Regions from separate parts of the Klebsiella oxytoca genome, predicted to be linked through region 1. Evidence: predicted binding sites of a transcription regulator. Region 1 holds the regulator's gene; the other holds the start of a gene.
What was found. Region 1 encodes LexA, which represses DNA repair genes until DNA is damaged. Its sites were predicted from a motif close to TNCTGTATGTACATACAGNA; they were not measured.
Positions count from the first base shown of each region.

Region 2: uvrB (excinuclease ABC subunit UvrB) is a predicted target of LexA. The motif match lies at 8,050-8,069, and genes of this name have one in related genera.

Region 1 covers NZ_CP046115.1:341,448-358,010, forward strand. The annotation lists gene malE (maltose/maltodextrin ABC transporter substrate-binding protein MalE) at 1-201, opposite strand, end outside; gene malK (maltose/maltodextrin ABC transporter ATP-binding protein MalK) at 572-1,681, shown strand; gene GJ746_RS01605 (maltoporin) at 1,780-3,138, shown strand; gene malM (maltose operon protein MalM) at 3,249-4,181, shown strand; gene ubiC (chorismate lyase) at 4,370-4,867, shown strand; gene ubiA (4-hydroxybenzoate octaprenyltransferase) at 4,880-5,749, shown strand; gene plsB (glycerol-3-phosphate 1-O-acyltransferase PlsB) at 5,848-8,271, opposite strand; gene GJ746_RS01630 (diacylglycerol kinase) at 8,401-8,769, shown strand; gene lexA (transcriptional repressor LexA) at 8,892-9,500, shown strand; gene dinF (MATE family efflux transporter DinF) at 9,573-10,889, shown strand; gene GJ746_RS01645 (CsbD family protein) at 11,015-11,224, shown strand; gene zur (zinc uptake transcriptional repressor Zur) at 11,438-11,953, opposite strand; gene GJ746_RS01655 (cupin domain-containing protein) at 12,129-12,617, shown strand; gene dusA (tRNA dihydrouridine(20/20a) synthase DusA) at 12,722-13,720, shown strand; gene pspG (envelope stress response protein PspG) at 13,859-14,101, shown strand; gene GJ746_RS01670 (quinone oxidoreductase) at 14,271-15,254, opposite strand; gene dnaB (replicative DNA helicase) at 15,316-16,563, shown strand, end outside.
Region 2 covers NZ_CP046115.1:1,805,634-1,822,196, forward strand. The annotation lists gene GJ746_RS08385 (amino acid permease) at 1-1,000, shown strand, start outside; gene GJ746_RS08390 (kinase inhibitor) at 1,100-1,576, opposite strand; gene bioA (adenosylmethionine--8-amino-7-oxononanoate transaminase) at 1,646-2,935, opposite strand; gene bioB (biotin synthase BioB) at 3,122-4,162, shown strand; gene bioF (8-amino-7-oxononanoate synthase) at 4,159-5,316, shown strand; gene bioC (malonyl-ACP O-methyltransferase BioC) at 5,300-6,055, shown strand; gene bioD (dethiobiotin synthase) at 6,048-6,770, shown strand; gene GJ746_RS08420 (ABC transporter ATP-binding protein) at 6,712-7,434, opposite strand; gene uvrB (excinuclease ABC subunit UvrB) at 8,145-10,160, shown strand; gene pmrB (two-component system sensor histidine kinase PmrB) at 10,472-11,569, opposite strand; gene pmrA (two-component system response regulator PmrA) at 11,574-12,245, opposite strand; gene eptA (phosphoethanolamine transferase EptA) at 12,242-13,885, opposite strand; gene yvcK (uridine diphosphate-N-acetylglucosamine-binding protein YvcK) at 13,997-14,902, opposite strand; molybdenum cofactor riboswitch at 15,111-15,249, shown strand; gene moaA (GTP 3',8-cyclase MoaA) at 15,237-16,226, shown strand; gene moaB (molybdenum cofactor biosynthesis protein B) at 16,248-16,563, shown strand, end outside.

The DNA.
Region 1 (16,563 bases):
GTCCGGATGCTCTACGGAAACTTTAATGCCGGTGTCTTTTTCAAACTTTTTACCCACTTCAGCGAGGCCGTTGTAGCCTTTGTCGCCGTTAATCCAGATAACCAGCTTACCTTCTTCAATTTTTGCGAGGGCAGAGGCGGAAAACATCATCGTGGTCAATGCAGACAGCGCGAGGATGCGAGCGCCAGTTTTGATTTTCATATACCCGTCCTATTTGGTGATGTGCTCGTGGATACACTTGAGTGGCTTAACGGTGATGAGTTTCCTTTTTTAACAACCTCTTTCCATCCTCCCCATGTCTACGCCCCATCCCCCGTTTATGTGATCTCCATTGCAGAATCGCCGGTTATGCGTCCTGGAGCACATAAAAAGGCGACCATTTTTGCAGGCTACATCACGAAATCGGCATCCGTTCGTCCCTCCCGGCGGCGAGACGTCATCTCTCATCCTCCCGTCTCCTCCCCCATAAAAAAGCCGGGGGGTGGAGGATTTACCCTATGTATGAATGCCGCATAGTCAGCCCATCTTGAATGTGTCGTTAAGTGACAGGTTGTAACGAAGGGAGAAGGGCATGGCGAGCGTACAGCTGCGAAATGTAACTAAGGCCTGGGGTGACGTGGTGGTGTCGAAAGATATCAATCTCGAAATCCAGGATGGGGAGTTCGTCGTGTTTGTTGGGCCATCAGGCTGCGGCAAATCTACCCTGCTGCGTATGATTGCCGGGCTGGAAACGGTGACCAGCGGCGATCTGCTGATTGGCGATACCCGCATGAATGATGTCCCACCCGCCGAGCGCGGTATCGGGATGGTGTTTCAGTCTTATGCGCTTTACCCCCACCTTTCCGTCGCGGAAAACATGTCTTTCGGCCTCAAGCTGGCCGGCGCCAAAAAAGATTTGATCAACCAGCGAGTGACCCAGGTGGCGGAAGTTCTGCAGCTGGCTCATTTGCTGGAGCGTAAACCTAAAGCGCTTTCCGGCGGTCAGCGCCAGCGCGTGGCGATCGGCCGTACCCTGGTGGCCGAACCGCGGGTTTTCCTGCTGGATGAACCGCTCTCTAACCTCGACGCCGCGCTGCGCGTACAGATGCGCATTGAGATTTCCCGCCTGCATAAGCGCCTTGGCCGCACGATGATTTACGTGACCCACGACCAGGTCGAAGCGATGACGCTTGCTGACAAGATTGTGGTGCTGGACGCCGGTCGCGTCGCCCAGGTTGGGAAGCCTCTCGAACTCTATCACTATCCGGCCGATCGCTTCGTCGCGGGCTTTATTGGCTCGCCGAAGATGAACTTCCTGCCGGTTAAAGTCACCGCGACCGCCATCGAGCAGGTACAGGTGGAGCTGCCGAACCGCCAGCAGGTCTGGCTACCGGTGGACAGCTCCCGCGTTCAGGTCGGCGCCAACATGTCCTTAGGTATTCGCCCGGAGCATCTGCTGCCCAGCGATATCGCCGACGTCACCCTTGAAGGTGAAGTTCAGGTAGTCGAACAGCTCGGTCACGAAACGCAAATTCATATTCAGATCCCATCCATCCGTCAGAACCTGGTTTACCGCCAGAATGACGTGGTGCTGGTAGAAGAGGGAGCCACATTCGCCATCGGTTTGCCGCCGGAACGCTGCCATTTATTCCGTGAGGATGGCACCGCTTGTCGTCGGCTACATAAAGAGCCGGGCGTGTAGGGCTTCCCATTAAAAAAAACGTGCACCCTGCAGCGTCGATAAACAGGCGCAACAACAGGCGAAGCGTTCAAAGAAAAGCAATGATCTCAGGAGATAGAATGATGATTACTCTGCGCAAACTTCCACTGGCGGTCGCCGTTGCGGCAGGCGTTATGTCTGCTCAGGCGCTGGCCGTTGATTTCCACGGTTATGCCCGTTCTGGTATCGGCTGGACCGGCAGCGGCGGTGAACAACAGTGCTTCCAGGCAACCGGCGCTCAAAGTAAATACCGTCTGGGTAACGAATGTGAAACCTATGCGGAACTGAAGCTGGGTCAGGAAGTATGGAAAGAAGGTGATAAGAGCTTCTACTTCGATACCAACGTCGCCTACTCTGTGTCGCAGCAGAACGACTGGGAATCCACCAGTCCGGCATTCCGTGAAGCTAACGTGCAGGGTAAAAACCTGATCGAATGGTTGCCAGGATCCACCATCTGGGCCGGTAAGCGCTTCTACCAACGTCATGACGTTCATATGATCGACTTCTACTACTGGGATATTTCTGGTCCTGGTGCCGGTATTGAAAACATCGATCTGGGCTTCGGTAAACTCTCTCTGGCAGCAACGCGTTCTCAAGAAGCCGGAGGGTCTTATACCTTCAGTAGCGACAATATTTATAGTAAATCCAAAGATACAGCCAATGACGTTTTCGATATTCGCTTAGCGGGTCTGGAAACTAACCCAGATGGTGTACTGGAGCTGGGGGTCGATTACGGACGAGCCAATACTACTGATGACTATAGCCTGGCAAATGGTGCATCAAAAGATGGTTGGATGTTCACCGCAGAGCATACCCAAAGCATGCTGAAAGGCTTTAACAAGTTTGTTCTGCAATACGCGACGGATTCTATGACGACGCAGGGCAAAGGTGCCTCTCAAGGTTCCTATGGCTCTTCTTCCTTTACGGTCACGAATCCAGACGGCAGTAAAACTAACTATGCAAATAACGTGATTAACAACAACGGTAATATGTGGCGTGTTCTTGATCATGGTGCCATTTCCCTTGGCGACAAATGGGATTTGATGTACGTCGGTATGTTCCAAAAAATCGATTTTGACAACGACCTTGGTACCGAGTGGTGGACCGTTGGCGTTCGCCCAATGTACAAATGGACGCCGATCATGAGTACTTTGCTGGAAGTTGGGTACGACAACGTGAAATCTCAGCAGACCGGCGATCGCAACAATCAGTACAAAATCACCCTTGCACAACAGTGGCAGGCAGGCGACAGCATTTGGTCCCGTCCAGCAATCCGTCTTTTTGCAACTTATGCGAAATGGGATGAGAACTGGGGCTACATCAAAAGTGGCGATAATGTATCCAAGTATGCCGCCGCAACTAACTCAGGCCTGAGCACTACTAGCCGTGGCGACAACGACGAGTGGACCTTCGGTGCCCAGATGGAAATCTGGTGGTAATCGAATCTAACCGTTCGTAACTAAAAAAAGAGGGGCGTAAGCCCCTCTATCTCAGGCCCAGCGCGCTATTGCCTGGCTACCGCTCGGCCATCGGAATTGAGGTGATAACAATGAAAATGAAGAAAAGTCTCGTTGCCCTCTGCCTGTCCGTCGGCCTGATGGCCTGCGTACCCGCAGTCAGTTTTGCTGATGTTAATTTTGTGCCGCAGAACACCTCTGCCGCGCCGTCGATTCCGGCCTCCGCGTTGCAGCAGCTAACCTGGACGCCAGTCGATCAATCAAAAACGCAAACCACAAAGCTCGCCGTGGCAGGACAGATGCTCAATGTCCCCGGTATCAGTGGTCCGGTCGCCGCATACAGCGTTCCGGCGAATATTGGCGAGCTCAATATTACGTTAACCAGCCAAGTGGAAAAACAAACCACAGTATATGCGCCGAACGTGCTGATTCTTGACCAGAATATGACGCCATCCGCGTTTTTCCCCAGCAGCTACTTCACTTATCTTGAACCGGGTGTGATGAGCTCCGATCGTCTGGAAGGCGTAATGCGCCTGACGCCGGCGTTGGGACAGCAGAAAATTTATGTGCTGGTCTTTACCACACCGCAGGATTTGCAGCAGACCACTAAATTAATCGATCCGGCGAAGGCTTACGCCAAAGGTACCGGCAATGCGGTGCCGGATATTCCGGATCCCATCGCGAAACACGTTACAAACGGTACCATTAGCCTGAAGGTGAAAACTTCTACCGCCTCCAGCGTGTTGGTTGGCCCGCTGTTCGGTTCGTCCGCTCCGGGTCCTGTTACCGTAGGTAATACCGCAGCTCCTGCCTATAGCGCGCCGGTTGCCGCTCCGGCCCCGGCCCCGGCGGCGAAAAGCGAACCGATGCTTGATGATACTGAAACCTACTTCAACAACGGTATCAAGCAGGCGGTCGCGAAAGGCGATATCGATAAGGCTCTGAAATTGATGAACGAAGCTGAACGTCTTGGCTCGAAATCTGCTCGTTCCACCTTTATCAGCAGTGTAAAAGGCAAGGGGTGACCGTCTCCCCACAATGCTGATGTTTAGGCACAGCCTTTAGGTGCGTCCGTTCGGGCGCACTTTTTTTTATCGCGCGGCAGCCTCTGTTGCACAGCTGTTGCGCGGATGATCGGATATTGACGTTTGCCCGCCCCCCATATCCCATTCTGCGATACAATACCTTTACGTTATGTACCGGAGATTCAGGCATGCCACATCCTGCGCTTACGCAACTGCGTGCGCTGCGTTATTTTGCCACTATGCCCCCGCTGGACGCGCATCTGCGCGACTGGCTATTGCTGGAAGACTCAATGACTAAGCGTTTTGAGCAGCAGGGGAAGAAAGTTAGCGTCATGATGGTTAATGAAGGCTTCGTTGGACGCGAAGAACTGGTTGATGAGGAGTCCCTGCTGCCGAGTGAACCCCGCTACTGGCTACGGGAAATTATCCTTTGCGCCAACGCTGAACCCTGGCTGGCCGGGCGGACTATCGTGCCGGAGTCGACGCTCTGTGGCCCCGAGCTGGCGCTGCAACAGCTGGGGCAAACGCCACTGGGGCGCTATATCTTTACGTCATCGACGCTAACCCGTGATTTTATTGAAATTGGTCGTAATGCAGAGCTTTGGGGGCGTCGTTCCCGCCTCCGGCTGAGCGGCAAACCGCTGCTGCTGACGGAACTGTTTTTGCCTGCATCGCCGTTGTATTGAGAGGATAATTAAATGGAGTGGAGTCTGACGCAGAACAAGCTGCTGGCGTTTCACCGCCTGATGCGTACTGACAAACCGATCGGCGCGCTGCTGCTGCTGTGGCCGACGCTGTGGGCGCTGTGGGTGGCGACGCCGGGAATACCGCCGCTATGGATCCTCGCCGTTTTTGTTGCCGGCGTCTGGTTAATGCGCGCCGCAGGCTGCGTGGTCAACGACTATGCCGATCGCAAGTTTGACGGCCACGTCAAACGTACCGCCCACCGTCCGCTGCCCAGCGGCGATGTGAGCGAAAAAGAGGCGCGAACCCTGTTTGTCGTCCTGGTGCTGCTTTCATTTCTGCTGGTACTAACCCTGAATACCATGACCATTCTGCTGTCGATAGCGGCGCTGGCGCTGGCATGGGTCTATCCGTTTATGAAACGCTACACTCATCTGCCGCAGGTTGTTCTGGGCGCGGCATTTGGTTGGTCGATTCCGATGGCGTTTTCGGCGGTGAGCGAATCGCTGCCGCTGAGCTGCTGGCTGATGTTCCTCGCCAATATCCTGTGGGCGGTGGCCTACGATACCCAATATGCGATGGTCGATCGTGATGATGATGTAAAAATCGGCATCAAGTCGACGGCGATTCTGTTTGGCGATAACGATCGCTTAATCATCGGCATTTTACAGATAGCGGTGCTGGTACTGATGGCGTCGGTAGGCTGGCTGAGCGGGTTGGGCTGGGAGTATTACTGGTCGTTGTTTATCGCCGCGGCGCTGTTTGTCTGGCAGCAGAAGCTGATATTTAAACGTGAACGCGATGACTGCTTTAAGGCATTTATGAACAATAACTACGTTGGGCTGGTGCTGTTTCTCGGCCTGGCGATGGGGTATATGCAGTAGCGCTGTGGGTTTCCCGGCTTGCGGCGTAAACGCCTTAGCCGGGCTACAAAACCGCATGGTCCGGTAGCCCGGCGCAGGCCGGGACATCTCTTTAAACGTTACGCTTCATCCTGGGTAACGCTTTCAATCGTGAGACGCACATCAGAGGTAATCAGATCCGCCAGCATACGGTAGATCTTTAACGTCTCTTCCGGCTCGGCATCCCCGGTATCGCTGATATAGCCTTCATCACGCAGGGTCAGCACCAGCGTGCTGAACACTGCCTTATCGAAGAACTCTGGCGCGTTGATGCCGTGCAGCACGGACAGACGCTGCGCCACGGTGCGGCTCTCTTTCTCCAGCGTACTGCGGTTGATTGATGGGTTAGCGCTTAGCAGCCAGAAGGTGATAGCGTAGCGCTGCAGCGTTTCACGCGCGCCTGCGGCCAACAGCTGCAGAGAACGGGCATGAGACGGATTGACGCTTACTTCATCGTCGTTCAGGGCGATCAGACCCTGACGCTCCATTTCAGCAATCAGCGCATCGACAACGCCCGCCAGCTCCGCTTTTTCCCAACGCAGGAACAGTTCAGCCTTCAGGAACGGATAGAACATCTCGACGTGACGCAAGATTTCGCCGCGAGTAATACGACGATGTTGGGTCACAATAGCGGCCAACAGCGACGGCATCACCAGCATATGGGCGATATTGTTGCGGTAGTAGGTCATCAGGACGGCCTGCTCGCGCGGCAGAATGATGATATCGCCGATAGTGTCTTTCTCGACTTCGAATTTGTTCATCTGCAGCGCGTGGTCGATAAGTTCGCTGGCAGAAGCCGCTGGGGTGGTCGCATCCGCCGAATATGGCACGTTGCGCAGCAGGGCGAGGTAGCACTCTAGCTGTTCGGTAAGCTGCTCGCGAGTCAGCGAGCGCTGACGCGATGCCAGCAGCGCCGTACAGCACAGGTTCATGGCGTTTGCCGCCCCGGCATTGTTGATGCGCACCATCAGGTCTGAGGCGATGTTATTCACCGTCGGCGTCAGCCAGGAAGGACGGACTGCTTCGATGGGGTCAATAGACTCACGCCAGTCCGGCACGTGCTGGTTGAGATAGGTCATCAGCGGCAGCGGTTCACCGAAGTTAACATAGCCCTGACCGAGATTGCGCAGCTTGCTGAGACCTTTCAACATCTGCGGCAGGTTCTCTTTCTCTTTCGTTGCGCCGCGCAGCTCTTTAGCGTAGGTACCGACCTCCATCACGTGCTCGTAGCCGATATAAATCGGTACCAGAGTGATCGGACGATTGCCGCCGCGCAGCATCGCCTGGATGGTCATCGACAGGGTGCCGGTTTTTGGATCCAGCAGACGCCCGGTACGGGAACGACCGCCCTCGACAAAGTACTCAACGGAGTAGCCGCGGCTGAACAGTTCGCCAAGATATTCGCGGAATACCGTTGAATAGAGCTTATTGCCTTTAAACGTACGGCGAATAAAGAATGCGCCACCGCGGCGGAAAATCGGCCCGGCTGGCCAGAAGTTCAGGTTGATGCCGGCAGCGATGTGCGGCGGAACCAGCCCCTGATGATAAATGACGTAAGAGAGCAGCAGATAGTCCATATGGCTGCGATGGCATGGAACATAAACTATCTCGTGGCCTTCGTGTGCCAGCTGGCGCACGCGCTCAGCGTTATGGACGTTAATTCCCTGATACAGGCGGTTCCAGGTAAAGCCTAGCACGCGGTCGGTCAGACGAATCATCTCGTAGGAGAAGTTCGCTGCGATCTCTTCCATCAGGGCGATAGCGTTTTGCTGCGCCTTTTCATGGGAGATTTTCTTGCTGCGCGCTTCGTCTTCTACGGCGCGAGCAATGGCTTTCGATGCCAGTAGTTTATTAAACAGATCCTGACGCGCAGGCAGACGTGGACCGACGGCCGCCAGACGTTGCCGGGCGAAATGCATACGCGCCACGCGGGCCAGCTTCTGAGCGATAATTTTATCGGTGCCGTGCTCGTCCGCCATCTTCCGCAAAGAGACCGAAGGTGAGAAACGCACAAAACTGTCGCGGCCCAGCCACAGAACGGCGAAGAATTTTTGTATCCCGTTGAGCATGCGCAGAGGAGGGTTAACCTCGCCTTTTTCACGTCCCGGTGCGCGGCCAAACATGACCGAGACCGGCACCATTTGCACGTCAAGGTCAGGATGGTTGCGGTGCAAATCGAGATAGTCGTGGAATAGCTTAATAGACTCTTCTTTCGGCGTGTAATAGGTGAACACGCGTGGTCCGCCGTGGATGAATACGTAGCGCGGTAGCAGGGCGCCATCGATCTCAAGCGGCTCTAGTGGGTCCGGTAACTCATGTTCCAGACATTGCGCGCGCAGCGTCAGCAGGTCCGCCTTCGAATTGTAGGGCAGGACGTACATAATCGGCCGCGAGGTATCCAGGCCTAATTCCTGAGCAGGTTGTGCCGGAATCGACTTGCTCTTTACCAGCGCCCTTAATGGTAAATTCAGTAATTTATAGTAAATTCGTTGCCAGCCAGACATAGACGATGTGAAGCCTCTGGTTAATCATGCAAATGCGCCGCAAGAATAACAGAAAGTGCGCAAAATTTCCGTTGTAACGCAGTAAACGCGTACACTCATTGATGTCATTTACATAAAAAGGTTCGTTTGATGGCCAATAATACCACTGGGTTAACCCGAATTATTAAAGCTGCAGGGTATTCCTGGAAAGGATTTCGCGCGGCATGGGTCAATGAGGCCGCATTTCGTCAGGAAGGCGTCGCGGCCATTATTGCCGTGGCGATAGCCTGCTGGTTAGACGTTGATGCCATTACGCGAGTGCTGTTAATTGGCTCAGTCCTGTTAGTGATGATAGTTGAAATTATCAACAGCGCGATTGAAGCGGTCGTGGACCGTATCGGCCCTGAACGCCATGAGCTCTCGGGGCGAGCAAAAGACATGGGCTCTGCGGCGGTGTTGTTGGCGATTATCATCGCGCTGATCACATGGGCAGTGCTTTTATGGGCAAACTATCGCTAAGTCCTTTCGTATCTGCTCGCAAAACGGAAAGAAACTCCTGATTTTTGTGTGAAATGTGGTTCCAAAATCACCGTTAGCTGTATATACTCACAGCATAACTGTATATACACCCAGGGGGCGGAATGAAAGCGTTAACGACCAGGCAGCAAGAGGTGTTTGATCTCATTCGGGATCATATCAGCCAGACGGGCATGCCGCCGACGCGTGCGGAGATTGCTCAGCGCTTGGGGTTTCGTTCCCCAAACGCGGCGGAAGAACACCTGAAAGCGCTGGCGCGTAAAGGCGCAATTGAGATCGTTTCCGGTGCCTCCCGCGGTATTCGTCTACTGACGGAAGAAGAAACGGGTCTGCCGCTTATCGGTCGCGTCGCGGCAGGCGAGCCTCTGCTGGCGCAACAGCATATTGAAGGTCACTATCAGGTCGATCCGGCCATGTTTAAACCGAATGCCGATTTTCTGCTGCGCGTCAGCGGGATGTCGATGAAAGACATCGGTATTCTCGACGGTGACCTGCTGGCGGTACATAAAACGCAGGATGTGCGTAACGGCCAGGTGGTTGTGGCGCGCATTGACGAAGAAGTTACCGTGAAGCGTCTGAAAAAGCAGGGTAACGTCGTTGAACTGCTGCCAGAAAATAGCGAATTTTCACCGATTGTGGTGGATCTCCGCGAGCAGAGTTTTACTATTGAAGGCCTGGCCGTCGGCGTTATCCGTAACGGCAACTGGCAGTAATTTCTTCATCCCGCGGCATCATCAGTAATTGTATGATGCCGCGTCGTTTTTCCTCATTTTGGCTCTTTCCCCATGCTTTTTAACGCCGCCGACAAAGCCCTTTGGCGCTTAGCGCTGCCCATGATCTTTTCCAATATCACCGTTCCTCTGCTGGGACTGGTGGATACTGCCGTTATTGGTCACCTCGACAGCCCGGTTTATCTGGGCGGCGTGGCCGTCGGTGCGACGGCGACCAGTTTCCTCTTTATGCTGCTTTTGTTCCTGCGAATGAGCACGACCGGACTAACGGCACAGGCGTTTGGCGCAAAAGATCCGCAGCGGCTGGCGCGTGCGCTGGTGCAACCGCTAGGCCTGGCGCTGGCCGCCGGGCTGGCGATTGTTCTCTTCAGGATCCCGTTAATAAATCTGGCGCTGCATATCGTTGGCGGTAGCGAAGCGGTACTTGAGCAGGCCCGGCGCTTCCTTGAGATCCGCTGGCTGAGCGCTCCGGCTTCGCTGGCAAATCTGGTTCTGCTGGGCTGGCTGCTTGGGGTACAGTACGCCAGAGCGCCGGTGATCCTGCTGGTGGTCGGTAACGTGCTCAATATTGTGCTCGATTTATGGCTGGTGATGGGCCTGCACATGAATGTGCAGGGGGCGGCACTGGCGACGGTTACGGCAGAATATGCCACTTTCGTCATTGGCCTGCTAATGGCGAAACGGGTGCTGGCGCTACGCGGCGTTTCCCTGTTGATGCTGAAAAATGCCTGGCGCGGAGATATACGACGTCTGCTGGCGCTGAATCGCGACATCATGCTGCGATCGCTGCTGCTACAGCTTTGTTTTGGGGCGGTAACGGTATATGGCGCCCGTCTCGGCGCTGATGTTGTCGCGGTCAATGCCGTACTCATGACGATGTTGACCTTTACCGCCTATGCGCTGGACGGTTTTGCCTACGCCGTAGAGGCTCACTCGGGGCAGGCTTACGGCGCCCGCGACGATAGCCAACTGCTTGCCGTATGGCATGCGGCCTGCCGCCAGTCAGGGATGGTGGCTCTGGCGTTCGCGCTCATCTACTGCCTCGCCGGCGAACGCATTATTGCTTTGTTAACCTCGCTGTCATCGCTACAGCAGCTGGCCGACCGCTATCTGGTGTGGCAGATGATACTGCCGCTCGTTGGCGTCTGGTGCTACCTGCTCGACGGTATGTTTATCGGCGCGACGCGCGGTGCGGAGATGCGTAACAGCATGGCGGTGGCGGCGGCAGGGTTTGCTCTGACGCTGCTGACGGTACCGCTGCTCGGTAATCATGGACTGTGGCTGGCGCTGGCCGTATTTCTCGCTCTACGCGGCGTTTCTTTGGCTGTCATCTGGCGGCGGCACTGGCGGCGCGGTACCTGGTTTTCATAGTGTATTTTATTGTTCTGGTGGTTAAAGATTCCGAATAATAAATCTTACCCAGAATACTCATCTATAGTTAAGTCATGTCCGAGACACAGCGGGCTGTTCATTCACCGAACGATGAGGATTGCATGATGAATAAAGACGAAATCGGCGGTAACTGGAAACAGTTTAAAGGTAAAGCGAAAGAGAAATGGGGCAAGCTGACCGATGATGACATGACCGTCATCGAAGGTAAGCGCGATCAGCTGGTCGGCAGAATTCAGGAACGTTATGGATACGCTAAAGATCAGGCTGAGAAAGAAGTGACTGATTGGGAAACTAAAAACGACTATCGCTGGTAGCGAAAGCGTCGTGTATTAACCCACTGTTATTGCCTGTCCTACGATTAATACCCTAAATAATTCGAGTTGCAGGTTGCAGGACAAAACGGTTAACCGTTTTGAACGGCGCCCGTCAGGGTGAGGCCCAGGGAGGGGCCGAGTTATCGCCAACGCACATGCAGCTTCTTGAAGTATGACGGGTATATTCCCTTGAATCCCGCTGTGGCTTACGCCTTAGCGGGCTTTCTTTTTTATCTGAATGGTATGATCGTGATGGCAGTGCCCAGGCGTGCTGCAGGCTTCCACTTCGACACAGGCAGCGCACAGGCCGTGAGCTTCAATAACGTTATGGCGTAAAGCAAACCCCATTTTTGCTGCCAGGGTATGCATAATATCTTCTACGCCTTCCGCGCCCTCTTCTTTAACGCTGCCGCAGCGGTCGCAGATAAACATCGCCGAGCTGTGGGTAGGCTGATCGAACAGGTGACACAGTACATAGCTGTTAGTGGATTCCACCTTATGCACGAACCCCTGCTCCAGTAAAAACTCCAGCGCCCTATAGACGGTCGGCGGTTTAGCCTGGGGCTCTTTTTCACGAAGGAGATCGAGCAGGTCGTAGGCGCTGATAGCCCCTTGCTGCAGGCTCATCAAACGCAATACTTCAAGGCGCTGCGGGGTCAGGCGCACGCCACGCTGCGCGCAGAGCTTTTCAGCATGCGCTAACATTTGTTGCGAAGTGGTCTTATCCATGAGCGTCCTCTGGTTGCGTGAATATGAAACTGTTACTTTATCACGATACAAATAAAACGCCGAGACCCAGCGGGCTATACCCGTCATACTTCAAGTCACATGTACGCTTCTGGGGGCTCTACCTTGCCGCCTGCCTTATGCTATACCTGATGCATCTCATTTTCGGGAGAAAACGATGAAACGACCTGATTGCATTCGACACTGGCGTGAACTGGAAGGTGCGGATGATTCCACCTATCCCGACAGCGCTGAGCTTTTCTCCATCGGCGCGCCGCTGGCGCGCGGTCTGCGGTTGAATCGCCTGGGGATCCATCACGAGCGTCTACCGCCCGGACGTCGAACCTCTTACCCGCACGCGGAAAGCGACGAAGAAGAGTTTATCTACGTGCTGGACGGCTATCCGGAAGTGTGGATTAACGGCTACCTGTGGAAGCTGGAGCCGGGGGACAGCGTCGGTTTTCCTGCCGGAACCGGTATTTGCCACACCTTTCTCAATAACACCGAGCAGGAGGTTCGCCTGTTAGTCGTTGGCGAGGCAAACAAGAAATTTAATCGCATTTACTATCCGCTTAACCCCGGCTATGCCGCTACGCGACAGGATCGATGGGTCGACCATCCGCCGCAGTTTTTTGGCCCGCACGACGGAAAGCCGCGGAAAAAATAGCGTTTGTTGTGGGCCAGGAAAGGTGAGCGCTGACGCGATGCGCCAGTGGTTTATGTTTATGCTATAGTAGCGCCCCTTTTTACCAGGATGCTTATTTATTCGCCATGATGTCTGAATCAACGTCTACTGCTTTTGCCGCTCACCGTTTTTCCATCGCGCCGATGCTCGACTGGACCGACAGACACTGCCGTTATTTTCTGCGTCAACTGTCGCAGCGCACGCTGTTGTACACCGAAATGGTGACCACCGGTGCGATTATTCACGGCAAGGGCGACTATCTGGCCTATAGCGAAGAAGAGCATCCTGTTGCCTTACAGCTGGGGGGGAGCGACCCGACTGCGCTGGCCCACAGCGCGAAGCTGGCGCAGGCGCGCGGCTATGATGAAATTAACCTTAACGTTGGTTGCCCGTCCGACCGAGTGCAGAACGGCATGTTTGGCGCCTGCCTGATGGGCAATGCTCAACTGGTTGCCGACTGTATTAAAGCGATGCGCGATGTGGTGTCTATTCCGGTAACGGTAAAAACTCGTATCGGCATTGACGACCAGGACAGCTATGAATTTCTATGCGATTTTATCGACACGGTCTCCGGTAAAGGCGAATGCGAGATGTTTATCATCCACGCGCGTAAAGCCTGGCTTTCAGGGCTGAGCCCCAAAGAGAACCGCGAGATCCCGCCGCTGGACTATCCGCGCGTTTACCAGCTTAAGCGTGATTTCCCGCATCTGACCATGGCGATTAACGGCGGGATTAAGTCTCTGGCAGAGGCGAAACAGCACCTTGAACATATGGATGGGGTGATGGTGGGGCGCGAGGCGTATCAGAATCCGGGTATTCTTGCCTCGGTGGACCGGGAGATTTTCGGCGTTGAAGGCGTTGATGTTGACCCGGTCTCCGTAGTCCGGGCGATGTATCCCTATATTGAACGTGAACTCAGTAACGGCACCTACCTGGGACACGTGACGCGTCATATGCTGGGGTTGTTTCAGGGCATCCCTGGCGCGCGCCAGTGGCGTCGCTATCTGAGTGAAAATGCGCACAAAGCCGGGGCGGATATCAACGTGCTGGAGCAGGCGCTAAAACTGGTTGCCGATAAGCGGTAGTTTTCGCTAAAACCTGGTCAATTTCACCACGCCCGGCACTAACCCTGTCGGGCGTTTTGTTTTTATTCAATAAGTTATGTTTGGCACGATTTTTGTAATAGCCGGCAAGGTAGATAAAATTTCTTTAGGGGAAAGACGATGCTGGAACTGTTATTTGTGATTGGCTTTTTTGTCGTGCTGTTGGTCACCGGCGTTTCATTGCTGGGAATTATTGCCGCGATTGTGGTCGCGACCGCGCTAATGTTTGTCGGCGGTCTGTTTGCGTTAATGATTAAACTGCTGCCGTGGCTGCTGCTGGCCGTAGTCGTGGTATGGGTGATACGGGCGATAAAATCGCCAACCGAGAATCGTTATCGCGGTAATAACCGCTGGCGTTACTAAGGTATTGAGCGGTATGTCACAACCTGAAGATTTTTGCATAAAACAGCGTAGGCTTTGCTTATCAAATCTGTCACTATTAGCGCGTTAACGAATTCATCGAGCTGTACCCTACATACAGCCGAACAAAAAAAGTAAGGGCTTCCCATGTGGAAGCCCTAAACTTTTGTCATCACGGTAACAATAAACTCGAACCCTGCGTCGCCCGGCTTTCCAGCACTTCATGCGCGCGCCGGGCATCGGTTAATGCATATTTTTGACTCTCCGCGACATCCACTTTTATTACGCCGCTGGCGATTAGCGAGAACAGCTCGTTGCTGGCTTCCGTCAGCTCTTCGCGCGTGGTGATATAGCCATGCAGCGAAGGGCGTGTCACGTACAGTGAACCTTTCTGATTGAGGATCCCAAGATTCACTCCGGTCACCGGGCCAGAAGAGTTGCCGAAGCTGACCATCAGCCCCCGACGCTGCAGGCAATCAAGCGAGGATTCCCAGGTATCTTTACCAACAGAGTCATAAACTACGTGGACTTTCTTACCGTCGGTGATCTCTTTCAGGCGTTCGACGATGTTTTCTTCGCGATAGTTAATGATTTGCCAGGCGCCGGCCTGTTTAGCGCGTCCGGCTTTCTGCGCGCTGCCGACGGTACCGATTAGTTTTGCCCCCAGCGCTTTTGCCCACTGGCAGGCAATCAGCCCGACGCCGCCAGCTGCGGCGTGAAACAGGAACGGCTCACCCGCTTTGATCTCGTAGGTTTTACGCAACAGGTAATAGACCGTGAGCCCTTTGAGAAATGAGGCCGCCGCCTGCTCGAAAGAGATAGCGTCAGGTAAAATGGCGGCCTTATCGGCGGGCACGTTGTGCACGGAGCTATAAGCGCCCAGCGCTGATTGGGCATAGACCACCCGATCGCCGGCTTTAATATGATTCACGCCGCTGCCGACTTTGCTCACTATGCCCGCAGCTTCGGTGCCCAGACCGCTCGGCAAAGTCGGCGGCGGGTAGAGGCCGCTGCGGATATAAGTATCGATGTAGTTGATGCCGATGGCCTTATTCTCTACCTGAATTTCGTGCTCCGCGGGATCTTTCGGCGTGAACTCCACCGCTTGCAGAACTTCAGGCCCTCCGTGCTTGTGAAATTCAATTCGTGTTGCCATGCTTCCCCCATAAATGTGGTAATCTTTCGACCCATTCACTATCTCGGTAACTCCATTCACTATGGCAGGAAATAAACCCTTCAACAAACCACAGACTGAACCCCGCGAGCGAGACTATCAGGTCGACGGGTTGAAAGTCCCACCGCACTCGATTGAAGCGGAACAGTCGGTGTTGGGCGGTTTAATGCTGGATAACGAACGCTGGGACGACGTTGCCGAACGCGTTGTTTCGGAAGATTTTTATACCCGTCCGCATCGCCATATTTTTACCGAAATGGCGCGTCTGCAGGAGTCCGGCAGCCCAATTGACCTGATAACGCTTGCAGAATCGCTTGAGCGTCAGGGGCAGTTGGACAGCGTTGGCGGATTCGCCTATCTGGCTGAATTATCGAAAAACACGCCAAGCGCGGCGAACATCAGCGCTTATGCCGATATCGTGCGCGAACGCGCCGTTGTGCGTGAGATGATTTCGGTAGCGAATGAAATCGCCGAGGCCGGTTTCGACCCCCAGGGCCGCACCAGCGAAGACCTGCTCGACCTGGCGGAATCCAGGGTCTTTAAAATTGCTGAAAGCCGCGCTAATAAAGACGAAGGGCCGAAAAATATCGCTGACGTGCTGGATGCTACCGTGGCGCGTATTGAGCAGCTATTCCAGCAGCCGCATGACGGCGTCACCGGGGTGAATACCGGTTATGACGATCTCAATAAAAAGACTGCCGGTCTTCAGCCATCCGACCTGATTATCGTCGCCGCGCGTCCGTCGATGGGTAAAACGACCTTTGCGATGAACCTCGTCGAAAACGCAGCGATGTTGCAGGATAAACCGGTATTAATCTTCAGTCTTGAGATGCCCTCCGAACAGATTATGATGCGTTCTCTGGCCTCGCTGTCGCGCGTTGACCAGACCCGTATTCGTACCGGCCAGCTGGATGATGAAGACTGGGCGCGTATTTCCGGCACCATGGGGATCCTGCTGGAAAAACGTAATATCTATATCGATGACTCCTCCGGCCTGACGCCGACGGAAGTGCGCTCCCGCGCGCGGCGTATCGCCCGCGAGCACGGCGGCATTGGTCTTATTATGATCGACTACCTGCAGCTAATGCGGGTGCCGTCGCTCTCCGATAACCGTACTCTGGAAATCGCCGAAATCTCCCGCTCGCTAAAAGCGCTGGCGAAGGAGCTGCAGGTGCCGGTGGTGGCGCTGTCGCAGCTTAACCGCTCTCTGGAACAGCGTGCAGATAAGCGCCCGGTGAACTCCGACCTGCGTGAATCCGGCTCTATCGAGCAGGACGCCGACTTAATCATG
Region 2 (16,563 bases), 1.5 Mb from region 1:
GGTGCTGAGCATTATCTTTTTTATCGGCGCCATGAACCTGTGCAGCGTGCGCGTTTTTGGCGAGATGGAGTTCTGGCTATCTCTGATCAAAGTGGTGGCGATTATCGCCATGATTGTGGCGGGCGGCAGCATTATTTTCTTCGGATTCGGTAACGCCTTCCCGGCAACTGGGCTGGATAACCTATGGAACCATGGCGGCTTTGCCCCTAACGGCTGGGAGGGGATCGTGGCCTCGCTTGGGATCGTGATGTTTGCCTTTGGCGGCGTTGAGATCATTGGCGTCACCGCGGCGGAAGCGAAGGATCCGCACAAGGTGATCCCGCAGGCGATCAATACGATTCCGCTGCGTATCGTGTTGTTTTACGTCTGCACTCTGGCGATTCTGATGGCGATTTTCCCGTGGAACAGCTTCGGCGAACGGGGTAGTCCTTTCGTACTGATTTTTGATGGCCTGGGCATTCCGGCGGCGGCAACCATTCTGAATATCATCGTCATCAGCGCCAGTATTTCGGCGATTAACAGCGATATTTTTGGCGCGGGGCGGATGATGTACGGTATGGCCAAAGAGGGGCTGGCGCCGAAGAGCTTCCAGCGTATCGCCAGCAACGGCGTGCCGTGGATGACGGTGGTGGTGATGGGCGTGGCGCTGCTGGCGGCGGTGGTGCTTAACTATCTGATGCCGGAGCAGGTTTTTGTGTTGATTGCCTCGCTGGCGGCCTTCGCGACGGTGTGGGTCTGGCTGATGATCCTGCTGGCGCACTTTGCGATGCGTCGTGGTTTGTCTGAAGAAGAGCGTCGTAATATCGCCTTCCCGGTGCCGTTCTGGCCGCTTGCTCCGCTGCTTACCCTGCTGTTTATGGGGCTAGTGATCGCGGTGCTGGGGATGGTCGAGGAGACGCGGATTGCGCTGATTGCCGGTCTGGTGTGGCTCGGCCTGCTGACGGCGGTGTGGTTTGCGCGGGTGCGCAAAAACGCCGTGCAGGCGGTGACGGAATCGTGATTGTTTTGGTTTACCCGGGTTGCGGCTGACGCCTTACCCGGGCTACCCAATCGCACTCACCTGTAGCCCGGATAAGGCGTTTACGCCGCCATCCGGGGATTAGCTAAACAGGGCGGTAATCGACGCGCTGCCGAGGCTGTGGAAATGGACGTTAAAGCCTACCATCGCGCCGCTTGCGCCCTCATCAACATCAATTTTATCGACGTCCAGCGCGTGGACGGTAAAGATATAACGGTGGGTCTCGCCCTTCGGCGGCGCCGCGCCGCCGTATCCCGCCTGACCAAAATCGGTACGGGTCTGGATGGCCTCTTCCGGCAGTTCGGCCTGGCCGGAGCCAGCTCCTTGCGGTAACACGCGGGTATCGGCCGGAAGGTTGGCCACCAGCCAGTGCCACCAGCCGGAACCGGTCGGGGCATCGGGATCAAAACAGGTCACCACAAAGCTTTTAGTGCCGGCCGGGACCTCATCCCACGCCAGGTGCGGTGAAATATTATCGCCATCGTAGCCCATGCCGTTGAAGACATGACGATTAGGCAGCTTCTCGCCATCCTGCAAATCATGACTGATTAATTTCATCGTCTCTCCTCGCATTAATTCACTGATTAGCAAAGAAGTGTAGCGCGTGCGCCGCGCCTTTACCGTCTCTTATTCGCTAAAAAATGTTTCATCCTGAACGGCGATGTTAACCGCCCGCGTCAGGCGGCTCAGCTGTGCCGGCGTAATGATGTACGGCGGCATCAGGTAGATCAGGCGACCGAACGGGCGGATCCATACGCCTTGCTCGACGAAAAAGCGTTGCAGGGCCGCCATGTTGACCGGACGGCGGGTTTCGACAACGCCAATCGCGCCAAGAACGCGGACATCGGCAACCAGGGCGGATTCTCGTGCCGCGGCCAGCCCGGCTTTGAGCTGCGCTTCAATAGCGGCCACCTGCTGCTGCCACTCGCCGCTTTCCAGCAGGCGCAGGCTCTCGGTCGCCACCGCGCAGGCCAGCGGATTGCCCATAAAGGTCGGTCCGTGCATAAAGCAGCCCGCTTCGCCGTCGCTGATGGTTTCCGCCACCAGCCGGGTGGTGATGGCGGCGGAAAGCGTCATGGTGCCGCCGGTCAGCGCTTTACCAAGGCACAGAATATCCGCTGCGATATCCGCGTGCTCGCAGGCGAACAGCTTACCGGTACGACCGAAACCGGTGGCAATCTCATCGGCTATCAGCAAAATGCCTTCGCGATCGCACATCTTGCGGATTCGCCGCAGCCACTCGGGATGGTACATCCGCATTCCGCCTGCGCCCTGCACTATGGGCTCGAGGATCACCGCCGCGATTTCATGGCGATGGGCGGCCATCAGCCGGGCGAACGGCACCATATCCCGTTCGTCCCACTCGCCGTCGAAGCGGCTTTGCGGCGCCGGGGCAAAGAGGTTATCCGGCAGATAACCCTGCCACAGGCTGTGCATCGAGTTCGTCGGATCGCAGACCGACATCGCGCCGAAGGTATCGCCGTGATAGCCGTTGCGGAAGGTAAGAAAGCGCCGGCGCGGGTCGCCCTTCGCCTGCCAGTACTGTAGCGCCATTTTCATCGCCACTTCGACGGCAACGGAGCCGGAATCGGCGAGGAATACGCATTCTAGACTTTCCGGAGTCATCGCCACCAGCTGGCGGCACAGGGCGACGGCGGAAGGATGGGTAATCCCGCCGAACATGACGTGCGACATCCGATCAATCTGCATTTTCATTGCCGCGTTCAGCCGCGGGTGATTGTAGCCATGAATGGCCGCCCACCAGGACGACATACCGTCAACCAGCTGTTCGCCGCCGGACAGGGTCAGCTCACAGCCATGGGCTGATACCACTGGATAGACCGGCAGCGGCGAAGTCATTGAAGTGTAAGGGTGCCAGATATGGCGCCGATCGAAAGCGAGATCGTCCGTTGTCATAATCGACTTGTAAACCATTTTGAAAACATTTAGGTTTACAAGTCTACACTGAACTTACAATGAATCGTACACAAAATATTTCGCGCAGCATCGAGGCGGCAAACTTCACTATGTGACCGGGGTGCGCGAGTGCAGCCAACAAAGAGGCCGTGTGAAATAGAACCTGTACGACTTTTGGAGAGGCTAATGGCTCACCACCCACGCTGGACAATGTCACAAGTCACTGAGTTATTTAATAAACCTTTTCTGGATCTGCTGTTTGAAGCGCAGCAGGTCCATCGTCAGCATTTCGACCCGCGCCAGGTTCAGGTCAGCACGCTGCTGTCGATTAAGACCGGCGCCTGCCCGGAAGACTGCAAATACTGTCCGCAAAGCGCGCGCTATAAAACCGGTCTCGAATCCGAACGCCTGATGGAGGTTGAGCAGGTGCTGGAGTCGGCGCGGCAGGCGAAAAAAGCCGGTTCAACCCGTTTCTGCATGGGGGCGGCGTGGAAGAACCCTCACGACCGCGATATGCCGTATCTTGAGCAGATGGTGAAAGGAGTGAAGGAACTGGGGCTGGAGGCCTGCATGACGCTTGGCACGCTGAACGATAGCCAGGCACAGCGTCTCGCCGGTGCCGGTCTGGATTACTACAATCACAATCTTGATACCTCGCCGGAGTTCTACGGCAATATCATCACCACCCGCACCTACCAGGAGCGTCTTGATACCCTCGACAAAGTGCGCGATGCCGGGATCAAAGTCTGTTCCGGCGGTATCGTCGGGCTGGGGGAAACGGTTAAAGACCGCGCCGGGCTACTGCTGCAGCTGGCTAATCTGCCGACGCCGCCGGAAAGCGTGCCGATCAATATGCTGGTTAAGGTTAAGGGAACGCCGCTGGCGGACAATGACGACGTTGATGCCTTTGATTTTATTCGCACTATTGCTATTGCGCGCATCATGATGCCGACCTCGCACGTGCGTCTTTCCGCCGGTCGCGAACAGATGAACGAACAGACCCAGGCGATGTGCTTTATGGCCGGAGCAAACTCTATTTTTTACGGCTGTAAGCTGCTGACCACGCCCAATCCGGAAGAGGACAAAGACCTGCAGCTGTTCCGCAAGCTGGGGATCAACCCGCAGCAGACAGAGGTGCTGGAAGGCGATAATGCCCAACAGCAGCGCCTGGAGCAGGCGTTGCTGAACCCGGATACTGAGGAATATTACAACGCGGCGGCGCTATGAGCTGGCAGCACCGTATCGAGCAGGCGCTGGCGGAGCGGCAGGCGGCGGATGCATTGCGCAGACGTCAACCGGTAACTCTGGGAGCAGGTCGCTGGCTTATCCGCGACGGGCAGCGCTGGCTCAATTTTTCCAGCAACGATTATCTGGGCCTCAGCCAGCATCCAACGATAGTCAAGGCCTGGCAGCTGGGGGCGGAACGCTACGGCGTCGGCAGCGGCGGCTCCGGCCACGTCAGCGGCTATAGCGAGGCGCACCGCGCGCTGGAAGAGCAGCTTGCCGACTGGCTGGGCTATCCGTGCGCGCTGCTGTTTATCTCCGGCTTTGCCGCAAATCAGGCGGCGATCGCCGCGCTGGCGGGCAAAGAGGACCGGATTGTGGCTGACCGTCTCAGCCATGCTTCGCTGCTGGAAGCCGCCAGCCTTAGCCCGGCGCAGCTGCGGCGCTTTCAGCACAATGACTCCCGGCATCTTGCAGATCTGCTGGCGAAACCGCTAACCGGCCAGCAGCTGGTGGTGACCGAAGGCATTTTTAGTATGGATGGCGATAGCGCGCCGCTGGCTGATGTACAACGGGCTGCGCGGGCGGCGGGCGCGCTAATGCTGGTTGATGATGCGCACGGCATCGGCGCGGTGGGCGCAGAAGGGCGCGGCAGCAGCCATGCGCAGCAGATACGTCCGGATCTGCTAATCGTCACCTTCGGCAAAGCGTTTGGCGTCAGCGGTGCGGCAATACTGTGCAGCGAGACGCTGGCGGAATATCTGCTGCAGTTTGCCCGCCATTTGATTTACAGCACCGCGATGCCTCCGGCGCAGGCGGTAGCGTTGAGCGCCGCGCTGGGCGTCATTCGTAGCGACGATGGGCAGCAGCGGCGGGATAAGCTGGCTGACCATATCGCCGACTTTCGCCGGGGAATGTCCCATTATCCCGGCCAACTGACTCATTCTGGCAGCGCGATTCAGCCGCTGATCGTCGGCGATAACGCCCGAGCCCTATGGCTGGCGGCGCACCTGCGCGCGCGTGGCTGCTGGGCGACCGCCATCCGCCCGCCGACGGTTCCCGCTGGCAGCGCGCGTCTGCGTCTGACGCTGACCGCCGCCCATGAATCTTCCGATATCGCCCGACTGCTGGAGGTACTGCATGACGGCGGTGAATAAACGTGCAGTAGCGGCGGCGTTTGGCCGCGCGGCAGAGCACTACTCCCGGCACGATGAACTACAGCGCCGTAGCGCCTCTTTGCTGCTGGAAAAGCTCGGGATGGTAGCTTTTCCCGAGGTGCTGGACGCGGGCTGCGGCCCTGGCAGCATGAGCCGTTTCTGGCTTGATGCGGGGAGTCGGGTGACGGCGCTGGATCTTTCCGCCGACATGCTGGCGGAAGCCCGTCGCGGGGAGTGCGCGCACCGCTACGTTGAAGGCGACATCGAAGCGCTGCCGCTGGCGGAGGGCTGCGTCGACCTGGCGTGGAGTAATCTTGCGGTGCAATGGTGCGGCAGCCTCGCCACCGCTCTTAACGAACTTTATCGGGTGGTGCGGCCGGGCGGGCGGGTTGCGTTCACTACCCTGTTGGCTGGCTCTTTGCCGGAGCTGAACCAGGCCTGGCGAGCCATCGACGAACGGCCGCACGCCAATCGTTTTCTCAGCGAACAGGCGGTACGTCAGGCGCTGGCTGATCGTCGCGCCGTCGGCCACGTTCATACCATCACGCTGCCGTTTAATGATGCACTCAGCGCGATGCGTTCGCTCAAAGGCATCGGCGCGACTCATTTGCACCAGGGACGCAGCGCGGCGACGCTCAGTCGCCGCAAACTGCGGCAGCTTCAGCTCGCCTGGCCGCAGCAGCAGGGCCAGTGCCCGCTGACGTACCATCTTTTTACAGGAGTCATCGAACGTGATTAAACGTTTTTTCGTTACCGGTACCGACACCGAAGTGGGGAAAACCGTTGCCAGCAGCGCTCTGCTGCAGGCGGCCAACCGCGCGGGATATAAGAGCGCGGGCTATAAACCGGTGGCTTCCGGCAGCGAATATACGGCACAGGGGCTGCGCAATGACGATGCGCTGGCCCTGCAGCGTAATAGCCGGGTGGCGCTGCGTTACGAACAGGTTAATCCCTTTACTTTTGCCGAACCAACGTCGCCACATATCATCAGCGCCGCCGAAGGGCGACCGATTGACGCCGCCACGATTTCTGCGGGCCTGCGCGGGCTGGAAGCGTTGTCGGACTGGGTGCTGGTTGAGGGGGCGGGAGGCTGGTTTACGCCGCTTTCAGAAGCCCTGACCTTTGCCGATTGGGTTCAGGAGGAGCAGCTGCCGGTGATTCTGGTGGTCGGCGTTAAGCTGGGGTGTATCAACCACGCAATGCTTACCGCCCGGGCGGTGCTTCATGCCGGGTTGCCGCTGGCGGGATGGATAGCTAACGATATCCAGCCGCCGGGCAAACGTCATTCTGAGTATCTGGCGACGCTGAAGCGCGTGCTGCCCGCGCCGTTTCTGGGCGAAATCCCGTGGCTGGCGGATGCCGCTCAGCGCGAAGATCTCGGCCGGTTTCTTGACCTCAGCGCGCTGGATCCGGCGTCATCCATTTTGCCAGCAGCGGCGCATCCAGCTGCATAACATCGCCCTGGGCGACGTTGCGACCGCAGTGGAGCAGACAGAAACGATCCGCCACCCGGCGGATAAACGGCAGGTGCTGCTCGGCGATCAGTATCGTCAGCCCAATATCGCGATTCAGGCGCACCAGCAAATCTCCCAGCTTGTGGAGGAAACGCTGCCCGCCAACGCGTGATGGTTCATCAAGGATCAGCAGGCGCGGGCGGGTTATCAGCGCCCGGGCCAGCGCCAGCTGGTACTGATCGTCCGCGGTGAGCGTAATCCCTTTACTCTGCCGCAGGGCGTAAAGCTCGGGAAACAGATCGTAAATCTCCCCGGCGAACGCTGAGGCCGGTTCGCCACCCGCCGCCAGGGCGATATGCAGATTTTCCTCTACGCTTAGCTGCGAAAAGATACGTTTATCCTGCGGTACGTAGCCAATGCCGATGGCGCTACGCGACTGCGCGGAGAGCGGCATCAGGTCATAGGGCGCGGCTCCCGCTTCCTGCCAGGTCATACTGCCGCTGGCGACCGGAAGGTGGCCGGTAATGCAGTTGACGAGCGTTGTTTTTCCCATTCCCTGACCTCCCATAACGCCAGTGCACTGACCTGGCTTAAGCTCAAGATCGACATTCCACAGCGTGTGCTGGCTTCCGTAATAGTGATTGACGGCACGTAGACTCAACATAGACGTTTTCTCCTTTCCTGGGATAGCAGGCGACAAGAAGATGCTGCAAATCTCTTGCCAGGAAAAAGAACTCTCGGTATTTGCTGATAAACACAGATGCGGCCGGGAGAAAGGCGGCCAGCCTTGCACTTTCCCGGTGCCGGGACGCTGAAATGTGGTGCATAAATAACAAAAATTCCAGCTATTCTTAGCCGATAAATAGCAAAAAAAAATCAATAAAATTTTTTTGCAACCGGTTTTACTGCAGCGGTCAGGTTTGTCCGGGTAGCATGGGTCATGGGCTGCAGACAGTTATCCACTATTCCTGTGGATAACCTTGTGTATTAGAGTTAGAAAACTTGCGGTAAGCTAGAGAGTACGCGGCCTGCGGGCGAATTGACGCGAAACCCGTCTTTTATTAAAAACCCTTAAATATCAATTAATTGAATAAAAGCAATGCCTGTAAGAAAAGTGTCACCGGCTGCCATAAAACATTCATTACCTTGCTTGACAAATGTTAAATATCAAAACTTTTTGGGGATAACCCCACAGAGTGGTGGATTATTCCGTAAAGCGGTTTTTATTCGTTCATGATGATGGCAAAAAAGGCTGATTCGTCTGGATACGATAATATAACACTGTTTTTATATCCAGTATTTTTTGTTGGCAAAAGCTGAGCCGACGAGTAGAATTAAACACCTGCCGTCCAACCCTTCTTCAGGTTCTGATTGATGAGTAAACCATTTAAGCTGCATTCTGCTTTCCATCCGTCCGGCGACCAGCCGGAAGCCATTCGTCGCCTGGAAGAGGGGCTCGAAGATGGCCTGGCGCATCAAACGCTGCTCGGGGTGACCGGTTCAGGTAAAACGTTCACCATTGCCAACGTCATTGCCGATCTCCAGCGTCCGACGATGGTACTGGCGCCGAATAAAACCCTGGCTGCCCAGCTTTACGGCGAGATGAAAGAGTTCTTCCCGGAGAACGCGGTGGAGTATTTCGTCTCCTACTACGATTACTACCAGCCTGAAGCCTACGTACCAAGCTCGGATACCTTTATCGAGAAAGATGCGTCGGTGAACGAACATATTGAGCAGATGCGTCTGTCGGCGACCAAAGCGCTGCTGGAGCGTCGCGACGTGGTGGTAGTGGCATCGGTCTCCGCCATCTACGGTCTGGGCGACCCGGACCTATACCTGAAAATGATGCTGCACCTCACGGTCGGCATGATTATCGACCAGCGCGCCATTCTGCGCCGCCTGGCGGAGCTGCAGTATACCCGTAACGATCAAGCTTTTCAGCGCGGTACCTTCCGCGTACGCGGCGAAGTGATTGATATCTTCCCGGCAGAATCTGACGATATCGCGCTGCGCGTTGAGCTGTTCGATGAGGAAGTCGAGCGTCTGTCGCTGTTCGATCCGCTGACCGGCCACATCGAGTCAACTATCCCGCGCTTCACCGTTTACCCGAAAACTCACTACGTCACTCCACGCGAGCGTATCGTTCAGGCGATGGAGGAGATTAAAGTCGAACTGGCGGGGCGGCGTAAGGTGCTGCTGGAGAACAACAAGCTGCTTGAAGAGCAGCGCCTGAGCCAGCGTACGCAGTTCGATCTCGAAATGATGAACGAGCTGGGCTACTGCTCGGGGATTGAGAACTACTCGCGCTACCTGTCGGGCCGCGGGCCGGGCGAGCCGCCGCCGACGCTGTTCGACTACCTGCCGGCCGATGGTCTACTGGTGATTGATGAATCCCACGTCACTATTCCGCAAATCGGCGGTATGTACCGCGGGGACCGCGCGCGTAAAGAGACGCTGGTTGAGTACGGTTTCCGTTTGCCGTCAGCGCTGGATAACCGTCCGCTGAAGTTTGAAGAGTTTGAGGCTCTGGCGCCGCAAACTATCTATGTTTCGGCAACGCCGGGAGCCTATGAGCTGGATAAATCCGGCGACGAAGTGGTCGATCAGGTTGTCCGTCCAACGGGGCTGCTTGATCCGGTGATTGAAGTGCGTCCTGTGGCAACCCAGGTGGACGACCTGCTTTCGGAAATTCGCATCCGTACCGCGATCAACGAGCGCGTGCTGGTAACGACCCTGACCAAACGAATGGCAGAGGACTTAACCGAATATCTGGAAGAGCACGGTGAGCGAGTGCGCTACCTGCACTCGGATATCGATACCGTCGAGCGTATGGAGATTATTCGCGATCTGCGCCTCGGCGAATTTGACGTGCTGGTGGGCATCAACCTGCTGCGTGAAGGGTTAGATATGCCGGAAGTCTCGCTGGTGGCGATCCTTGATGCCGATAAAGAAGGCTTCCTGCGCTCTGAACGCTCGCTGATTCAGACTATTGGCCGCGCGGCGCGAAATATCAACGGTAAAGCGATTCTCTACGGCGACAAAATTACGCCGTCAATGGCGAAAGCGATCGGTGAAACCGAGCGCCGCCGCGAGAAGCAGCAGGCCTACAACGAAGAGCACGGTATTGTGCCGCAGGGGCTCAATAAGAAAGTGGTCGATATTCTGGCGCTTGGTCAGAATATCGCGAAAACCAAAACCAAGGGACGCAGTAAGGCTCGTTCTCCGGTTGAGGCGGATACCGTAGAGCTCACGCCGAAAGCGTTACAGCAGAAAATTCACGAGCTGGAAGGGCAGATGATGCAGCATGCTCAGAACCTGGAGTTTGAAGAGGCGGCGCAAATTCGCGACCAGCTCCATCAGCTGCGCGATCTGTTTATTGCCGCTTCGTAGGTCAATAGCGCCCGGTAGCGGCTGGCGCCTTACCGGGCTTACGGGATTGTGAACTGGATGTGGTTTTCGTCGGTCGGGTAAGGCGCCAGCCGTCACCCGACAGAAAAGCGAGCACATTAGCCAAAACGGGTTGCCAACAGACTTCGTTACTTATTGTCCTCTGTCGCGTTTTTCCGCGATGCTTAATGTTGGCTTAATATTGTTTGGCGAAACTATCCTCAATCTACTGAGGATAGCGCCATGCAAAAATTAACCTTTCGCGAATACCTGGCAGTCACCTGCGCTTTTGTTATCGTCGTTGCCTTTTTCCATCAATGGGTACTGACATTCTGACGGGAAGCTTTCGGGAAAAGCACCCATGCGCGAACGCCCGGCCCAGGCTGACGGTTGTGTAAAAAGAACTGGGCGTCGTGCAGCTGCGCGATGCGGGTAACGATGCTTAACCCAAGGCCAATACCGCCGTAGCGGCTGTCCATTCGGACGAACGCTTTACTCAATTCACCGCTTTTGGCCTCATCAATTCCCGGACCTTCATCCTCGACCGCCAGTATCGGCGTCGGGCCAGGCGTTATCGATACTTTAATCGTTGACCCTGTCGGGCTGTAACGATGCGCGTTTTCCACCAGATTCCGCAAAATCACCTTCACCAGCGTGGCGTCGCCCGAAACAACCGCTCCACCTTCTTTGTCGCTGAATACCAGCTTTTGCTGGCGCTGTTGCAGCATTGACTCCAGCTCGCTCTGCAGCGGTTCGAAAACATCCTCTTTCAGCGCGACCTGCTGATAGCTTCCGGCAGAAAACGACTGGCCGACGCGCGCCAGCTGAAGCAGTTGATTAATACTATTGGTCATTTGATCGAGACGCTGGATCAGCGGATCCACGCTTATGCCGTGCACTTTCGCCAGTAGCTCCAGGTGCAGACGCAGCCCGGCCAGAGGGGTGCGCAGCTCATGGGCGACGTCGGCGGTAAACAGGCGCTCGCGATCGAGAGTTAAATTCAGACGGGATACCAGCTGATTTATCGCGCTGGTTACCGCGGTAACCTCCGGGACCGATTCTTTCAAAGTGATGGGCTGTAGATTATCCGGGGTACGGCTTTCCAGCTCCTGCTGGAGGCGTGAAAGGGGTTTTGTGATTTTTTTCACGGCCAACATAGAGATATAAAGCGCAAGGCCGATAATCAGCAGGCTTGGGATCAGCAGGCTGGCCACCGCCTCGCGAATCTCATGCTCGATGTGTTTCTGATTGTTATGCCCTTCAATGGCGCTGGCAACCAGCAGCTGAATCTGTTCCTGGCTTTCATGCCATAGCCAGAACACGCTGATTAACTGGCAAACCGCCAGAATTGCGCCAATCGTCAGCAGCAGCCGATGACGCATGGTCCAGTTTTCCCTGCCAAAAAAAGCCATAGCGTTACTCTTTCTCCGCGTGATTAACCAGCATATAGCCAAAGCCCCGAACGGTACGGATGCGTGATTTGCCTACCTTGTCACGCAGATTATGGATATGTACCTCAAGCGTGTTGGTGGCCGGTTCGTTATCCCAGCTGTAAATATCGTTATAGAGGATCTCGCGATGCACCGGGCTGCCGGCCTTCATCATCAGGCGAGACAGCAGGGCATACTCTTTGGGAGTTAAATCCAGGGACTGCTCGCTGAGCCACACCAGCCGTCGGGTGACGTTCAGGCGCAGATCGCCGACGGTCAGTTCGTTATCGCCCTGATTATTATGGCGACGCAGCAGGGCGCGAATGCGCGCGTTCAGCTCTTCCAGGGCGAACGGTTTAACCAGATAATCATCGGCGCCGGTATCCAGGCCGCTGATGCGCTCGTCCAGGGCATCGCGAGCGGTGAGGATCAGCACCGGTTGGCTGAATTTCTCCCGCCGCATTCGCGCCAGAAAGTGCAGGCCGTCTTCATCCGGTAGACCGAGGTCGAGAACCACCAGGCTGTAGTGATTGCTGGCCAGCGAAAGCGCGGCTTCGTGGGCCGTTGACACGCCGTCGCAAACGTAGCCCTCGCTTTGCATCGCCAGAATTAATCCTTGTAACAGGAGCGCATCGTCTTCAACGACTAAAATTTTCATCGGCCTGCCTCTCTACATGGCGTTAAAATATCGTCTGTTGCCTGGTACTCGCGGGTGCTGACCCCGAGCAGACCGAGCAGGGTGGAGAAGAGATTATCCTGCGAATACGCTTGCGTTTTCGCTTTTTGCTGCAAACACTGGCTGGACACGCCATAACGCTGTTGATAATCCGCCGACAGCCAGAGCAGCATCGGAACGTGTTTTTGCGTATCCGGTGCGATGGACCACGGCAGTCCGTGCAAATATACCCCATCTTCACCAAGCGACTCGCCGTGATCCGAGAGATACACCAGGCTGGTGGTAAATTTATCCTGCTTTGACTGCAGTAATTTTATCGCTTTGTCGACCACATAATCGACATACAAAATCGTATTGTCGTAGGTATTGGTGAGCTGCTGCTGAGTGCAGCTCTGAATCTCATTGGTATCGCAGGTCGGCGTAAACTGTTTAAACTGCGCCGGATAGCGATTGTAGTAAGTCGGGCCATGGCTGCCGATGGTATGCAGAACGATAATTCCGTCCTGCTGTAAATTATCGATATAGCTATCCAGGTTATGGAACAGAACCTCATCGTAGCACTCGCCGTCGATGCACTGGCCGCTCAGCTTGAGATCGGTCACGTTCTGGTGCGGCACCCGGTCACAGGCTCCTTTGCAGCCGCCGTCGTTATCATTCCACTGTACCTGAATGCCGGCTCGTTGCAGGATATCCAGTACGCCTTCCTGGTGGTGCGCCAGCTCTTCATCATAATGGGCGCGCGGCATATTAGAGAACATGCACGGTACGGAAACCGCAGTCGCCGTGCCGCAGGAAGTCGTGTCGGGGAAATAGATAACGTTATCCTGTTTCAGGCGCGGGTTAGTCTCGCGGGAGTAGCCGTTCAGGGAAAAGTTTGCTGCTCTTGACGTTTCACCTAACACCACGATGGTCAGGTTTTTCCGCGGTCCGTCGCGCATCTCTGGCTTCTGAACGGCGTCTTCGCCAATTTTGACCAGCGGAAGATTATCCATCCTGTTGTGCGCATACCAGGAATTCAACGCCACGATGCTGTTTGATGGGTTCAGTGATTTCACCAGCTCTTTGTTATTGCGAAACAGCGAAGCGTAATCTTTATAAAACAGCGCGGCGACCAGAATAATCAGCAGCGCTGAAACCACGATGTTCACCAGGCGGACAGCAACACTGCGCCACAGGGTTTGCGGTTTGCGGATGTTAACCCACCAGGCCGCGACCACCGCCAGAACGCCGGAAATTCCGAGTATCAGAACCATTTTTCCTGACAGCAGCGCAAAGCTTTCGGCGGGAGTGGTATCGAAAATATTGGTAATCATCGCCCGGTCGATAACCACGCCAAAGGTCCAGATAAAATACTGGGCCGAAGCGCTGAGCAGGATAAACAGGCTGATGACGATTCGATCAAGCTTCAGGAACGACGCTATCGTAGTGATGATATTCATCACGCTGATGGCCACTATCGGCATACTGAGGAACACCAGCCAGTTATGCAGACCGTTGACCGGCAGCAGGGTGAATGCCTGGCGATAGAAAGCAAGATTCAGCGCCAGGCCGATATAGCAGGCAAAAAGAATCAAATAAGCCGTACGGCTAAGTAAGGGCCGACGTAAAGAAAATAACGACATAGCGAACGTCCACATGAAGAGATGATCGCTATGCTGCCGATTCTTTTTTAAGACAACCTTAAGATTTTAAGCCAGCCTGTTTTTCTCGCCATTAGCAGGCTGTTTTAAGGATTAACCTAATGCCTCAATGGCTTTATCCAGCGCGCTGCGCAGCAGCTGCCGATCGTGACGATAGGGGACATCGCTGGCGTCAAGAGGGGTCCGAATGATGACCCGGTTTTCAATACCGGCGGTATCGGCTTTTGGGCCAACGACCAGCGCGTCGATTACCCGTTTGCCAATATGCTGCTCCATAATAGCGACTCTGTCCGCCAGCGTCAGGCTTGCCGCCGGGCTGTGCTCTTTGCCTAAATTATCGATAAATACCATTGGCGCAGGCGTGCGGCGCAGCGCCTGTGCCATTTCATTAAGCAGCAGAATGGGCAGCAGGCTGGTATAGAAACTACCGGGACCAATCAGGATTAAATCAGCCTCGGCGATAGCTTCTATCGCTTCACGGGTAGTAGGAACCGGCGGGAAAAGCATGAGCTCACGCGGCACGCGAGAAAGCTGATCGATGTTCACTTCGCCGTAAACTTCATGCCCTTCGTGATCGATAGCCATCAGATCGACCGGTTGTTCCGACATTGGGATAAGGAATGCGTCGACCTTAAGCAAACTTCTGATCAAATTGATCGCTTCAAGCGGCCGTACGCTCAGGTGATCCAGCGCCTTTAACATCAGGTTTCCGAGGTTATGGCCGGAAAGTTCGCCGTTACCGCTAAAACGGTATTCAAACATTGCCGACGCTACGCTGGGTTCGGCAATGAGTTGGTTAATACAGTTGCGCATATCGCCCCAGGCAATGCCGCCTTCCGCGCGGCGAATTCGCCCGGTGGAGCCGCCGTTATCGGTTGTGGTAACAATGCCGGTAAGACGAGAGCCGAGGGAGGAGAGGGAGGACATTACCCGGCCAAGCCCGTGCCCGCCGCCCAGTGCCACAACGCGATCGAGATCGGCAAAAGTACGACTGCGCATAGAAATTCCTTAGATCGATTTATCCGGCACACAGTAACCGATCTACTCCTAAAAGACGATGGGCGTAATCTGACAAACTGACCCATATCAATGCAAAAGGGTGGTTTTTAGCTATTCTGTAGCGAAAATGTACGAACGTAGCGATATATACATGAATATATAGCGAAATCGAAAATGGCTAAAGCGCCATTATCGCGCTACTATCGGCATAATCCGTTAACACTCTAGCCTCTGTGCCTGTGTCAAAAGATATGGTGCTTTGGCCGTGACAACTTCGGTTGCCACCAGGGCGTGGAAAGAAATGACCGCGTCTCCCGTATTTGGAAAGGTGTCTATGGCTTCACAGCTTACCGATGCATTTGCGCGGAAGTTTTACTATCTGCGCTTATCAATTACCGACGTATGCAACTTTCGTTGCACCTACTGTCTGCCCGATGGCTACAAGCCCGGCGCCGTCACCAATAAAGGCTTTCTCAGCGTAGATGAAGTTCGCCGCGTCACGCGCGCGTTTTCCGCTCTGGGAACGGAAAAGGTGCGCTTGACCGGCGGGGAACCCTCGCTGCGCCGCGATTTTACCGACATCATTGCCGCCGTGAGGGAAAATCCCTCCATCCGCCAGATCGCGGTTACCACCAACGGCTACCGGCTGGCGCGCGACGTTGAAAGCTGGCGTGACGCTGGACTGACGGCGATTAACGTCAGCGTGGATAGCCTTGATGCTCGTCAGTTTCACGCTATAACCGGCCAGAACAAGTTTCATCAGGTGATGGAAGGTATCGACGCCGCGTTTGCCGCCGGCTTCGAAAAGGTTAAGGTCAACACCGTGCTGATGCGCGACGTTAACCACCATCAGCTCGATACCTTTCTGGCGTGGATCCAGCCGCGCCGCATTCAGCTGCGTTTTATTGAATTAATGGAAACCGGCGAAGGTAGCGATCTGTTTCGCCGTCATCATATCTCGGGCATGGTACTGCGCGATGAGCTGCTGCGCCGCGGTTGGATCCACCAGATCCGCCAGCGTAGCGATGGCCCGGCGCAGGTGTTCTGCCATCCGGACTACGCTGGTGAAATCGGGCTGATCATGCCTTATGAAAAAGACTTCTGCGCCACCTGTAATCGCCTGCGCGTCTCTTCCGTTGGCAAGTTACACCTGTGCCTGTTCGGCGAAGGCGGCGTCGATCTGCGCGATCTGCTCGAAGACGATCGGCAGCAACCGGAGCTGGAGGCGCGCATTTCCGAAGCGTTGACGCATAAAAAACAAACCCATTTCCTTCATCAGGGCAACACCGGTATTACCCAGAACCTGTCGTATATTGGCGGATAATTCATTTTAAGGAGCGATCAGATGAGTCAGGCCAGCGCTGAGTTTATCCCGACCCGTATTGCTATTCTCACCGTTTCCAGCCGACGCGGCGAAGAGGACGACACTTCCGGCCACTGGTTGCGCGATGCGGCCCAGGAAGCGGGCCACGTGATTGTCGACAAGGCGATTGTCAAAGAGAACCGCTACGCTATTCGCGCCAGGGTATCGGCGTGGATTGCCGATGATGAGGTGCAGGTGGTGCTGATTACCGGCGGTACCGGCTTTACCGACGGCGACCAGGCGCCTGAAGCGCTGCTGCCGCTGTTTGACCGCGAAGTGGAAGGCTTCGGCGAAGTGT